Regions from separate parts of the Pseudomonas sp. EL_65y_Pfl2_R95 genome, predicted to be linked through region 1. Evidence: riboswitches for the same ligand, from Rfam matches in the RefSeq annotation. Region 1 holds a riboswitch; the other holds the start of a gene.
What was found. Region 1 has a riboswitch for cobalamin ahead of AACY09_RS18385 (TonB-dependent receptor domain-containing protein). Riboswitches for the same ligand answer to the same signal wherever they lie in the genome.
Positions count from the first base shown of each region.

Region 2: it holds a riboswitch for cobalamin, as region 1 does, so the genes downstream of both, cobO (cob(I)yrinic acid a,c-diamide adenosyltransferase) here and AACY09_RS18385 (TonB-dependent receptor domain-containing protein) in region 1, are expected to answer to the same signal.

Region 1 is NZ_CAXAOV010000006.1:48,684-53,769, reverse strand. Features, by position in the region: gene dxs (1-deoxy-D-xylulose-5-phosphate synthase) at 1-1,473, shown strand, start outside; cobalamin riboswitch at 1,504-1,721, shown strand; gene AACY09_RS18385 (TonB-dependent receptor domain-containing protein) at 1,818-3,740, shown strand; gene AACY09_RS18380 (APC family permease) at 3,885-5,086, opposite strand, start outside.
Region 2 is NZ_CAXAOV010000001.1:180,047-185,132, reverse strand. Features, by position in the region: gene AACY09_RS00855 (TetR/AcrR family transcriptional regulator) at 163-825, shown strand; gene AACY09_RS00850 (lipid A deacylase LpxR family protein) at 914-1,891, opposite strand; cobalamin riboswitch at 2,208-2,416, shown strand; gene AACY09_RS00845 (energy-coupling factor ABC transporter permease) at 2,468-3,148, shown strand; cobalamin riboswitch at 3,336-3,547, shown strand; gene cobO (cob(I)yrinic acid a,c-diamide adenosyltransferase) at 3,722-4,327, shown strand; gene AACY09_RS00835 (ABC transporter substrate-binding protein) at 4,327-5,086, shown strand, end outside.

The DNA of each region.
Region 1 (5,086 bases):
AAAATTCAGGGCAGCAACCGTAAAAGTGTGGCCGTTATCGGTGATGGTGCGCTGACTGCGGGCATGGCTTTCGAGGCGTTGAACCACGCGTCCGACCTCAAAGCCAACATGTTGGTGGTGCTCAACGACAACGACATGTCGATCTCGCGCAATGTTGGCGGGCTGTCCAATTATCTGGCGAAGATTCTTTCCAGCCGCACTTACGCGAGCATGCGTGAAGGCAGTAAGAAAGTGCTTTCACGTCTTCCTGGCGCGTGGGAAATCGCCCGCAAAACCGAAGAGCACGCCAAAGGCATGTTGGTCCCGGGTACGCTGTTTGAAGAGCTCGGCTGGAATTACATCGGCCCAATTGATGGCCACGACCTGCCGACCATGCTGGCCACGCTGCGCAATATGCGCGACCTCGAAGGCCCGCAGTTTCTGCATGTCATCACCACCAAGGGCAAAGGCTTCGCTCCCGCCGAAGCAGACCCCATTGGCTACCATGCAATCACCAAACTTGAGCCGGTAAACCGCCCCGCTCCGCAGAACGCAGCGAAAAAGCCGGCCGGGCCTAAGTACTCCAGCGTTTTCGGTCAGTGGCTGTGCGACATGGCTGCGCAGGATCCACGCCTGCTTGGCATTACCCCGGCGATGAAGGAAGGCTCTGACCTGGTCGCCTTTAGCGAGCAATACCCAGACCGCTATTTCGATACGGCAATCGCCGAGCAGCATGCGGTGACCCTCGCAGCCGGCATGGCTTGCGAAGGCAGCAAGCCGGTTGTGGCGATCTACTCGACCTTCCTACAACGCGCCTATGACCAACTGATTCACGACGTTGCCGTGCAACACCTCGATGTATTGTTTGCCATCGACCGCGCAGGCTTGGTCGGTGAAGACGGCCCGACCCACGCCGGCAGCTTCGACATCACCTACTTGCGCTGCATCCCCGGCATGCTGGTGATGACTCCGAGCGATGAAAACGAATTGCGCCGCATGCTGACCACCGGCCACCTGTTTAACGGCCCGGCCGCCGTGCGCTATCCACGCGGCACTGGCCCCGGTGCGGTGATTGAATCTGGCCTCGAGCCGCTTGAAATTGGCAAAGGCGTGATCCGTCGCCAAGGCAGCGGCACTGCAATGCTGGTGTTCGGTGTACAACTGAACGAGGCCCTGAAAGCGGCTGAAGCACTGGATGCGACCGTGGTCGATATGCGCTTCGTAAAGCCGATTGATGAAGCCTTGATCCGCCAACTGGCTGCAAGCCATGAGTTGCTGGTGACCATCGAGGAAAACAGCATCATGGGCGGTGCAGGCAGTGCAGTCAGCGAATTTCTGGCTCAGGAAAACCTGCTCAAGCCAGTCCTGCATCTGGGCCTGCCTGACGTTTATGTCGAGCATGCTAAACCCGCTCAAATGCTCGCCGAATGTGGCTTGGATGCCAGCGGTATAGAGCTGGCAATTCGTCAGCGTTTGGCTGTTATCAACAAATAAGTAACCCGCTACCGCAAATTCGGTAGCGGTTTTATCGTGATTGACCGAGGTCGCTGCCAGCCGCAAGGCTCAGCGTGAAAAGGGAAGCAGGTGCGTCTATGACAATGCCTGCGCTGCCCCCGCAACGGTAACCGACAGTGCTGCACTTCAGGGTGCAACACAGCGTTTTTCGACAACCACTGGGCTCGCCCGGGAAGGTGAAAAACGGCGTCGGCAGCCCGGAGACCTGCCTCGTTGCAATTTTTGACTGGTGTTGCGGAGGGCATCACCGTCAAGTACAGGTCTCTACTTGCCGGTACTTGTCCCTGCCCTCCTCAAAAGCATTGTACTTTTGAGGTTGTTTAATGAAGTTCTCCCGCGTTTCTCTGGCGCTCGCGCTGGCCCCATGCCTGGCCACTGCCGCCGAATCTGCTGCGCCTTATCAGGCCACGCCACTGGTGATCACCTCAGGCCGACAGGCCGAGCCGATCAGCAAAGCCACCGCCGCAATTACTGTATTTGAACGCAAGGACATCGAACGCCTGCAGGCCGGTGACGTGCTGGATCTACTGGCACGCACGCCGGGTGTCAGCGTCCAGCGCAGCGGCGGCAGCGGCTCACTCAGCGGGATATTCATTCGCGGCACCTCGACAGCGCAAAGCCTGGTGCTGGTCAACGGCCAGCGCATTGCCGGCAGCTCCAGTGGCACCGCCAGTCTTGAACAACTCAATCTGGATCAGATCGAACGCATCGAAGTGGTACGCGGCAGCCGTTCTGCACTGTACGGTTCAGACGCCATTGGCGGGGTTATTCAGATTTTCACCCGCAGCGGCGAACAGGGCCTGCACCCTCGTCTTAAAGTCGGCTACGGCAGCCATGGTACTTGGCAGCGCAGCCTCGGCTTGTCGGGCGGTGATGAGCAAACCCGTTTCGACTTGGGCGCCTCACTCGATGAAACCGACGGTTTCGAACGCACCAACCTGATTGGCAGCGAAGACAGCGCCTACCGCAACAAGGGCCTGAATCTGAGCCTGTTGCACAATTTCAACGACAACTTGGAAGCAGGGATCAGCCTGCTGCGCCAAACCGGTCAGAGTGAGTACGATTACAGTTTGTCGCCCGCCCAAGCGGCCGACACTGACTTTGAAGAGTCTACCGGTAGCGCGTACCTGCAATCGCAAATCAACGAAAACTGGACCTCACGCCTGGAATTGGGCCACACCGAGAATCGTCAAAAATCCCACGACCCTTACGGCGGCTCGGTATTCAACACCTACCGCGACCAAGCCAGCTGGTTGAACACGCTTAACTTCGCCGACCACCAGCAAGTACTACTGGGGCTGGACTGGTATGAGGATCGTCTGAACAGCGCAACGCCTTTCAACGAAGACTCGCGCTGGAACAAAGCCGCGTTTATTCAACATCGCTATGACAATGACGCGTTCGGCACAGAACTGGGCCTGCGCCATGACGACAATCAAGCCTTTGGCAGCCAGAACAGTTGGAACGCTGCTTTCACTTGGCACTTAAACAGCGACAATGATCTGGTCGCCTCGTACAGCGAATCGTTCCGCGCACCGACCTTTAATGACCTGTACTACCCAGATGATTGCTTCCCCGGTTTCGGCTGCACCGTCTACAGCAACCCTGATCTGCAACCCGAGACGGCGCGCAGCTACGAGTTGCAGTGGCGCTCGCGGTTGTCGCCAACCAGCTCACTACAAATATCGGCCTACCGCACCCGGATTGAAGACGCCATCGTCACCAACAACGCCCTGGACGGTAATCAGGCAAACAGCATCAATGCCTTTCGCCCGGAGAACATTGATCAGGCAACTATTCACGGTTTGGAAGTCGCACTGGAACAGCAGGTGTTTGGCTGGCAGACCAGCCTCGGCTATAGCTTGGTCGATGCGCGTAATAGCAGCGGCAGCGGTAATGATGGCAAGCGCCTGAGCCGCCGCCCGGAAAACACCTTCACCGCAGATATCGATCGCAGCTTTGGCCAGTTCAATGTCGGCGCCGGTTGGCTGGTGGCAAGTCATAGCTATAACGACCTGGCGAATGACCAGGAGATTCCGGGCTACGGCATATTGGGCCTGCGTGCCGGCTGGAAAGCGCCTAACGATCTGCGCTTTGACCTGAAGGTGGACAACCTGCTCGACCACGACTATTACCAAGCCAACGGCACCGCGTTCGACAGCAACACCTTTGCCGAAGTCCCCTTCCACTACGAAGAAGCCGGGCGTACCGCCTTGGTCTCGATGACGTGGACACCGCAACTCTAACAACACGCCAAATGGTGGCTCAACGTAGGGTGGTCAACGCGAAGCTTGGCCACCGTGGCGGTGCCGACTCTCAGCTATTTGTGATCGCAAATGGTGGCCGAAAAAAGTCGACCACCAAGAGCGTCGACCGCTGATGGCAGCCGCTCAATGCTTGAGTTCGACAACACCATAGACCTTACGTGAGTAGGCATAAAACGCTAAGCCCACTGCCGACCAACCCCCGACCAGTACCCACTCGATTGGCAGCAGTGCCGAAGGCGCGATGGGGGTGTAAAGCAGCACTAGGCCGAGAGATAGAATCAGCGCAACATAACCCACCCAAGGGCCTTTCCCTGCGCGAAACGGACGCTCCATCCCAGGCTCTTTTTTGCGCAAAACGATAAACGCAAGCGCCACCATCGAATAAGCAACCACGATGCCCAAACCACCCGCATCAACCAGCCAAACCATTGCTTGGCGGCCAAACAGCGGGGCCACAATCGACAGCGCACCAATCAGTAAAATCGCATTGACCGGGGTTTTATAAGTGGGGTGCAATTTGGCCAGAAAGGCAGGCAACATTTTGGCTTCGGCCATTGCATAGACAGCACGCGACCCGCCGATCAAAAACGCATTCCAGCTGGTGAGGATACCGCCTAAACCTGCAAGCACCAGCAGTTTTCCAGCCCATGAGCCGCCCAAAACTGCTGTTGCCGCGTCCGCTGTTGCGAGCTTGGTTGCTGCCAAAGCGTCTGCATCTAGCGCACGCCCTGTGGCGTACATGATCAAGATGTACCAGGCCACAGCCATCAAAACAGAGACGATCAAAATGATGCCGATCTTACGAAATGGCAAATCAATTTCTTCAGCGGCCTGCGGAATGACGTCGAAGCCCACAAACAAAAACGGCGTCATGATAATGACCGAAAATACCCCGCCCATGCCGCCGACAAAAAGTGGCTCAGTATTGGCGGTTGATCCGTTAAAAAGCGAACCGCTGATCAGCATCAAACCCACCGCGATAATCAATACCGTGATCACCGCCTGAAACATTGCACTGGCTTTGACCCCACGGATATTGAGCCAGGTCATGCCGATAGCCCCGACAATCCCTACCATCGCCCAGGTGAAGTAGACGTCCCAGCCAGCGACCGAATACATTAATCCAACTTTGTACCCGGGGATGATCTGCTCCAGCACCGTAGGCAGCGCAACGGCCTCAAAGGCCACCACCGACACATAGCCAAGAATAATCGCCCAAGTGCAGAAAAATGAGGCCCCAGCGCCCATGGCGCGGTGGGTATAGACATGCTCACCGCCATTTTGCGGCATGGCGGATGCCAGCTCAGCATAAGCGAGGCCGATCA
Region 2 (5,086 bases), on a different contig from region 1:
CGAAATCGGTTAGGCCAACATCAAGCGGGCAGTACGTCATTGAACCGTTGGCCTATAGTTGGATCAGGTGCCTGTAATTCGCGTAAGCCAAGCGTGTAGCCGTTACATAAGCTCAAGCTGCACGTGATAGCCTGCCCATCAAACCTCGGAACCCTGGCCACTATGTCTCAGAAAGTTGAAGTCGCTGGGCAAGCGTGTGCAAAGAAGCGACGCCAGCCAAGTCAGAGTCGGGGCGAGCATCGGGTCAATCTGATCATTGACGCCTTTGAGCGGTTGTTGGTCGCCAGTGGAGACGGTGCCATTACCATGCACAAATTGGCTGCAGAAGCGCAGACTTCCGTAGGGTCGCTTTATCACTTCTTTTGCGACAAGCAGAATGTGTTAGTGGCCTCATATGAGCGGCATGAACGTGCTATGGCTGAAGTCTTGGCTGCAATTGATAGCACCGGTGATGAGGTATGGCGCACTGATAGCGCTGAGCAACTGATCGGGCGTTTGATCATCCCTTTTCTGGATTATGTATCGCGTAACCCTGTAGTGCTTCAGCTTATGCGCCTGGATCGAGTCGCCGGGAAATCACCAACTGACACGCCGATCCATCCATTGATTCAGGCGCTGTGCCTGCGCATTTTGACCTTGCGTTTACCCTCAGCCACTGATGCTGACAGGCGCGCCTACACCGCTACCTTGCTTGGTTTGCCGGTCGGTTTGGTGGTAGATCTTATTGCTGAATACGATGACGAGTTGCGTAGCCTGGTGCTGCATCGGGAGATCCCGCGGGCATTGGTGGCGTATCTGGAGTCAATCGAGGTGCAGCAGGGCTGAGGTTGCTTCAGCTGGTGATGGGTGTGGCGTTAAAACCAGATGCTGTATCTGGCGCTGTGGCACTTGCGTCCACAGCGCATAGTCCGGTTTATAACCAGGTAGAAAGTGACAGCAAGCCGAACTGATCGGGTTCATTCTGACCCTTGAATTCTCGGGTGCGCCAGATGTTTGCGGCAGACAGTTGCCAGCGATCCCACATCAGCGTCAGACCCAGTTGCGCATCTCCAACTAGGTCTTCACGGTCAACCGAGTGGCTGTCGTGAAAGGTGTTGCCGTCGAGCAACATGTTGTGCGCCACGTAGCGGCCTTCCAGGTTGGCGTAAACAAACCAGCCAAACCCGCCGTCGGGGTTGAAAAACTGCACATCACCTAAATCCGGGGTTGGGCTGGCTTGGCTGATACTGCGTGATAGGCCCTGGCCTAAACGCACACCCCCTCCAGTTGACAGGTAAGTGTACAGATTACCCAAGGCGCCACCGACGCTTGGGCCGTACTCCATTTCGAGTCCGCCAAGCTGAGATTGCAGCCACCAGCGTTTTTCATAACCCAGGTTGACGAAGGGTTCATTTGTCAGTTGGTTGTCCCAGCCTTCCGGTGAGTCGCTGCCGGTGATTTTGTGCACTTCGCGCTGGATCTTTTCGCCGCCAGCACCTTGTCCCACCAAACCAATATCGAGACTAAAAGTGCTGGTTTCACGGTGGCTGGCCAACTGTTCTATCGACATAAGTGTCAGGCCGCCATAGAACAGGCCCGCATAGGGACGGTCGTCTTTTTGCAAATCAGTCTGTTCGATATCTTCGGGTGTATATATCTGATGACCAAAGCGATAAGCGGCATAGCCCAAGTCTTGTGAGGTCCAGCCCGGAATCAGGTTGGCTATATCGCGCGTCCAATGATCAGCCTCTGGTTCAAAGGTTAAAACACCTTCCAAGCCATTGGTGTAATGACCGTCCTTACCGCCGGAAAAGATATCGTTTTCGGCCTTCAAACTTAAAACATCAGCCGCTGCGGTTGAAGACAGCATTAGTGCAGCAGTCAGCAGAACAACGTCACCTAAAGCTTTCATAAACAGCCCCCAAGCCAACATTAAAATAGCTCGCTGCCCGAAAATGGCGCGGTAAGAATCAAGCGAATGGCAAGTATTACCAATAAGCTCAAAATTATTCAAATAATTCTAGTTTCAGGCAGGCAGTTAGATTTACGCCATCACTTGATCCCACAGTTAAGGGCTGATGCAGGGTTAGGGTCGTTCTATGTACGCTGGCGGATAGTCTTTAAGAGGTCTAGCCCGGGGAAGAGCGGCAATCAGTCATATAGCCTGAGTGAGCTATCGCTACTGTCAGTTCGCTAAAAATAAATCTGTCCCCATTGAGGGGTTCAACAGTAAAGTAGCCGCCGATGGTTTTAGGCCGCCGTTTGTGGGCGGGCCTAAATGAAAAAGGGAATGGGGTGAAAGCTTTACGGCTTGATTCCTCAACTGCCTCCGCAACTGTAAGCGAAGAGTGATACCCGGATACCACTGGCAATGCTGGGAAGGTGGGTAGAACGATGACGCGCAAGTCAGGAAACCTGTCATCGAGACCGCGTTTTGCCGGTCATTCACTCATATTTATCGCGCGGTGGGTGCGATGGAGGATTCATAATGCATATCGAACCGGGTGTCGTTGACGGCGCTAAAATCTTTCTCAGTTATGCGACAGCGGTAGGCGGCTTTGGCCTCGCTGCCAAAATGGCCGTTGATAGCATCCGCAATAACGGAGGCATTGCAGCATTAGTGTTGCGCAGCCTGATTACCACTGCATTGGTATTCTGTTTCTTTGAGGTCCTGCCTCACCATGCAGTGGGCGTTTCAGAGGTCCATCTGATTCTCGGCTCCACGCTGTTATTGGTGTTTGGAGCAGGGGCGTCGGCAATTGGCTTGGCCGCAGGCCTGCTGATCCAGGGACTGTTTTTCGCCCCCTTCGACCTGCCGCAATACGGTATGAATGTGACAACGCTGTTGGTGCCTTTGTGGGCCATTAATGCCTTGGCGCAGCGCATCATTCCGGCGAGCACGGCCTACGTCGATACCCGTTACAGCCAGGTGCTTGCATTGTCGACGGCTTATCAGGGCGGCATCGTGATGTGGGTAGCGTTTTGGGCGTTCTATGGCCATGGTTTTAGCATGGAGAACCTGGCTAACGTCGCAACTTTTGGTCTGGCGTATATGACCGTCATCATCGTTGAGCCTTTGATCGATCTGGGCGTATTGGCGGCGGCTAAAGCGTTTGCTAATTCCAGTCGCGGCCCAGCGTTCAATGTGCGCCTGCACCAACCTGCCTAGTTTGACTGTTTAGGCAGTTGGGCGAGTCGTTATCGATGCCTTTTCAGTCTGTTTGATCAGGCATCGAGCCCGCCAGAACGCGGGCTGACCCGGGTGCATACTCTCCTGTTTTTGCCCCGTAATACTGGGCTCATATTCATGGGCTGCGCGGTAGTGCGCGGTTGCCCTGCATGGGCGACTCGGGTACTCTGCGTGGCATCGAACAGGTGCCCCGAGCGCAACCGCGCAACGGGTGAAACGGGAAGTCCGGTGACCGCGTGGATATATCCACCGCGTATTCCGGCGCAGCCCCCGCTGCTGTAGAGCCTAACGCAATCGCGATATACCACTGGGTAACCGGGAAGGTGCGATTAGCGAATGATGGCGAGCCAGAAGACCGGCCTGATCGAAAAGAGGTGCGTACCCCGGGGTGTGGGTTTGCCGATGCTGTAGATTGTCTTAGCAGACACCTATTTCCAGTCGTCATCAGGTCTTGGCATAGCCACGTCCTGCCATACCCTGTTGCTGCGCTCCTTTGAGCTGCGTGCGCTTTATCGCGCGTGCATTTCCCGATTCCAGGAGTGTCGGCAAGTGATCGATGAAGACAAAAAGCGCAGCCACAATGAGCGCATGCTGCGCAAGAAAGCTGTGGTCGATGCGGGTATTGAACGTGCTCAAGAGGAGCGCGGGATCGTTATCCTTATCACCGGCAACGGTAAGGGCAAGACCACATCCGCCTTCGGCACCTTGTACCGTGCGCTGGGTTATGGTCATCGCGCCGGTGTGGTGCAGTTCATCAAGGGCACTCAGGCGTCGGGCGAAATCACTTACCTACGTCAGCACGCGCCATTGGTTGACTATCACGCAATGGCGACGGGCTTTACCTGGAACACTCAAGACTGGGATCAGGATAAAGCAGCTGCCGATGAGGCATGGGCGCACGCTGCCAAAATGCTGCAGGACGACAGCTTGAATCTGGTGGTGCTAGACGAGCTGACCTATATGCTCAAATACAATTACCTCGATACTGAGTTGGTGTTGCAAGCCATTCGTGCGCGCCCGCCGATGCAAAGCGTAATTGTTACCGGGCGTGCAGCTAAGCCTGAACTGGTTGAGCTGGCCGATACTGTCAGCGAAATCCGCGACGTTAAACATGCCTACAAGCAAGGCGTGCGCGCGCAAATGGGTATCGATTTCTGATGCGCGCCTTGCTTGGCTTGATGGGCTTGTTTTGCCTGCCGGCATTGGCAGCTCAATTGCCTCGTGTGGTCTCTACAAACCAGTGCGCCGATATGTTGGCATTGCGCCTGGCTGCGCCTGAGCAACTGTTATCGGTGTCGAGCAAGAGTCGTGATCCGCAGCTATCTGCAATGGCCGCGCAGGCCCAACAGGTGCCGATTAATCACGCCAGCAGTGAAGAAATCATAGCCTTGCACCCAGATCTGGTGCTCGCCTCACGGCGTTGGCAGAGTCACAACCAGGCCGCGCTCTTACGCGAATATGGTATTGAAGTGCTGGTGGTGCCGTACCCGACGACGTGGGCAGAAATCTTTGCCAGCACGCGCTTGGTTGCCGCCAAACTGGGCCGGGTCGAGGAGGGGGAAGCCCTGCTTGCTGATGTGCAGGCGCGACTTGATCGCCTCAAACAACAGCCGCGTCCGCTTAGCGCGCTATACCTGCGTCCCAATGGCGGCAGCGCCGGACGCGATACCTACGTCGATACAGTGTTTCAGGCTGTCGGCGTGGTCAATCATCAAGCGGCATTAGGCCGTAGCGGCTGGGGCCGTTTCAACATAGAAGATTTGGTGCGTCAGCCTCCTGATGTCTTCGTCACTGCGGATATGCCAATCGACAAGGGTTATGCCAAGTCAGCCTTTTCGCGCCATCCATTTATCCAGCAATTAACGGCCAGCCGTCCGCTGTTGCGAGTTGAGGGCAACCGCTGGGGGTGCAGTGACT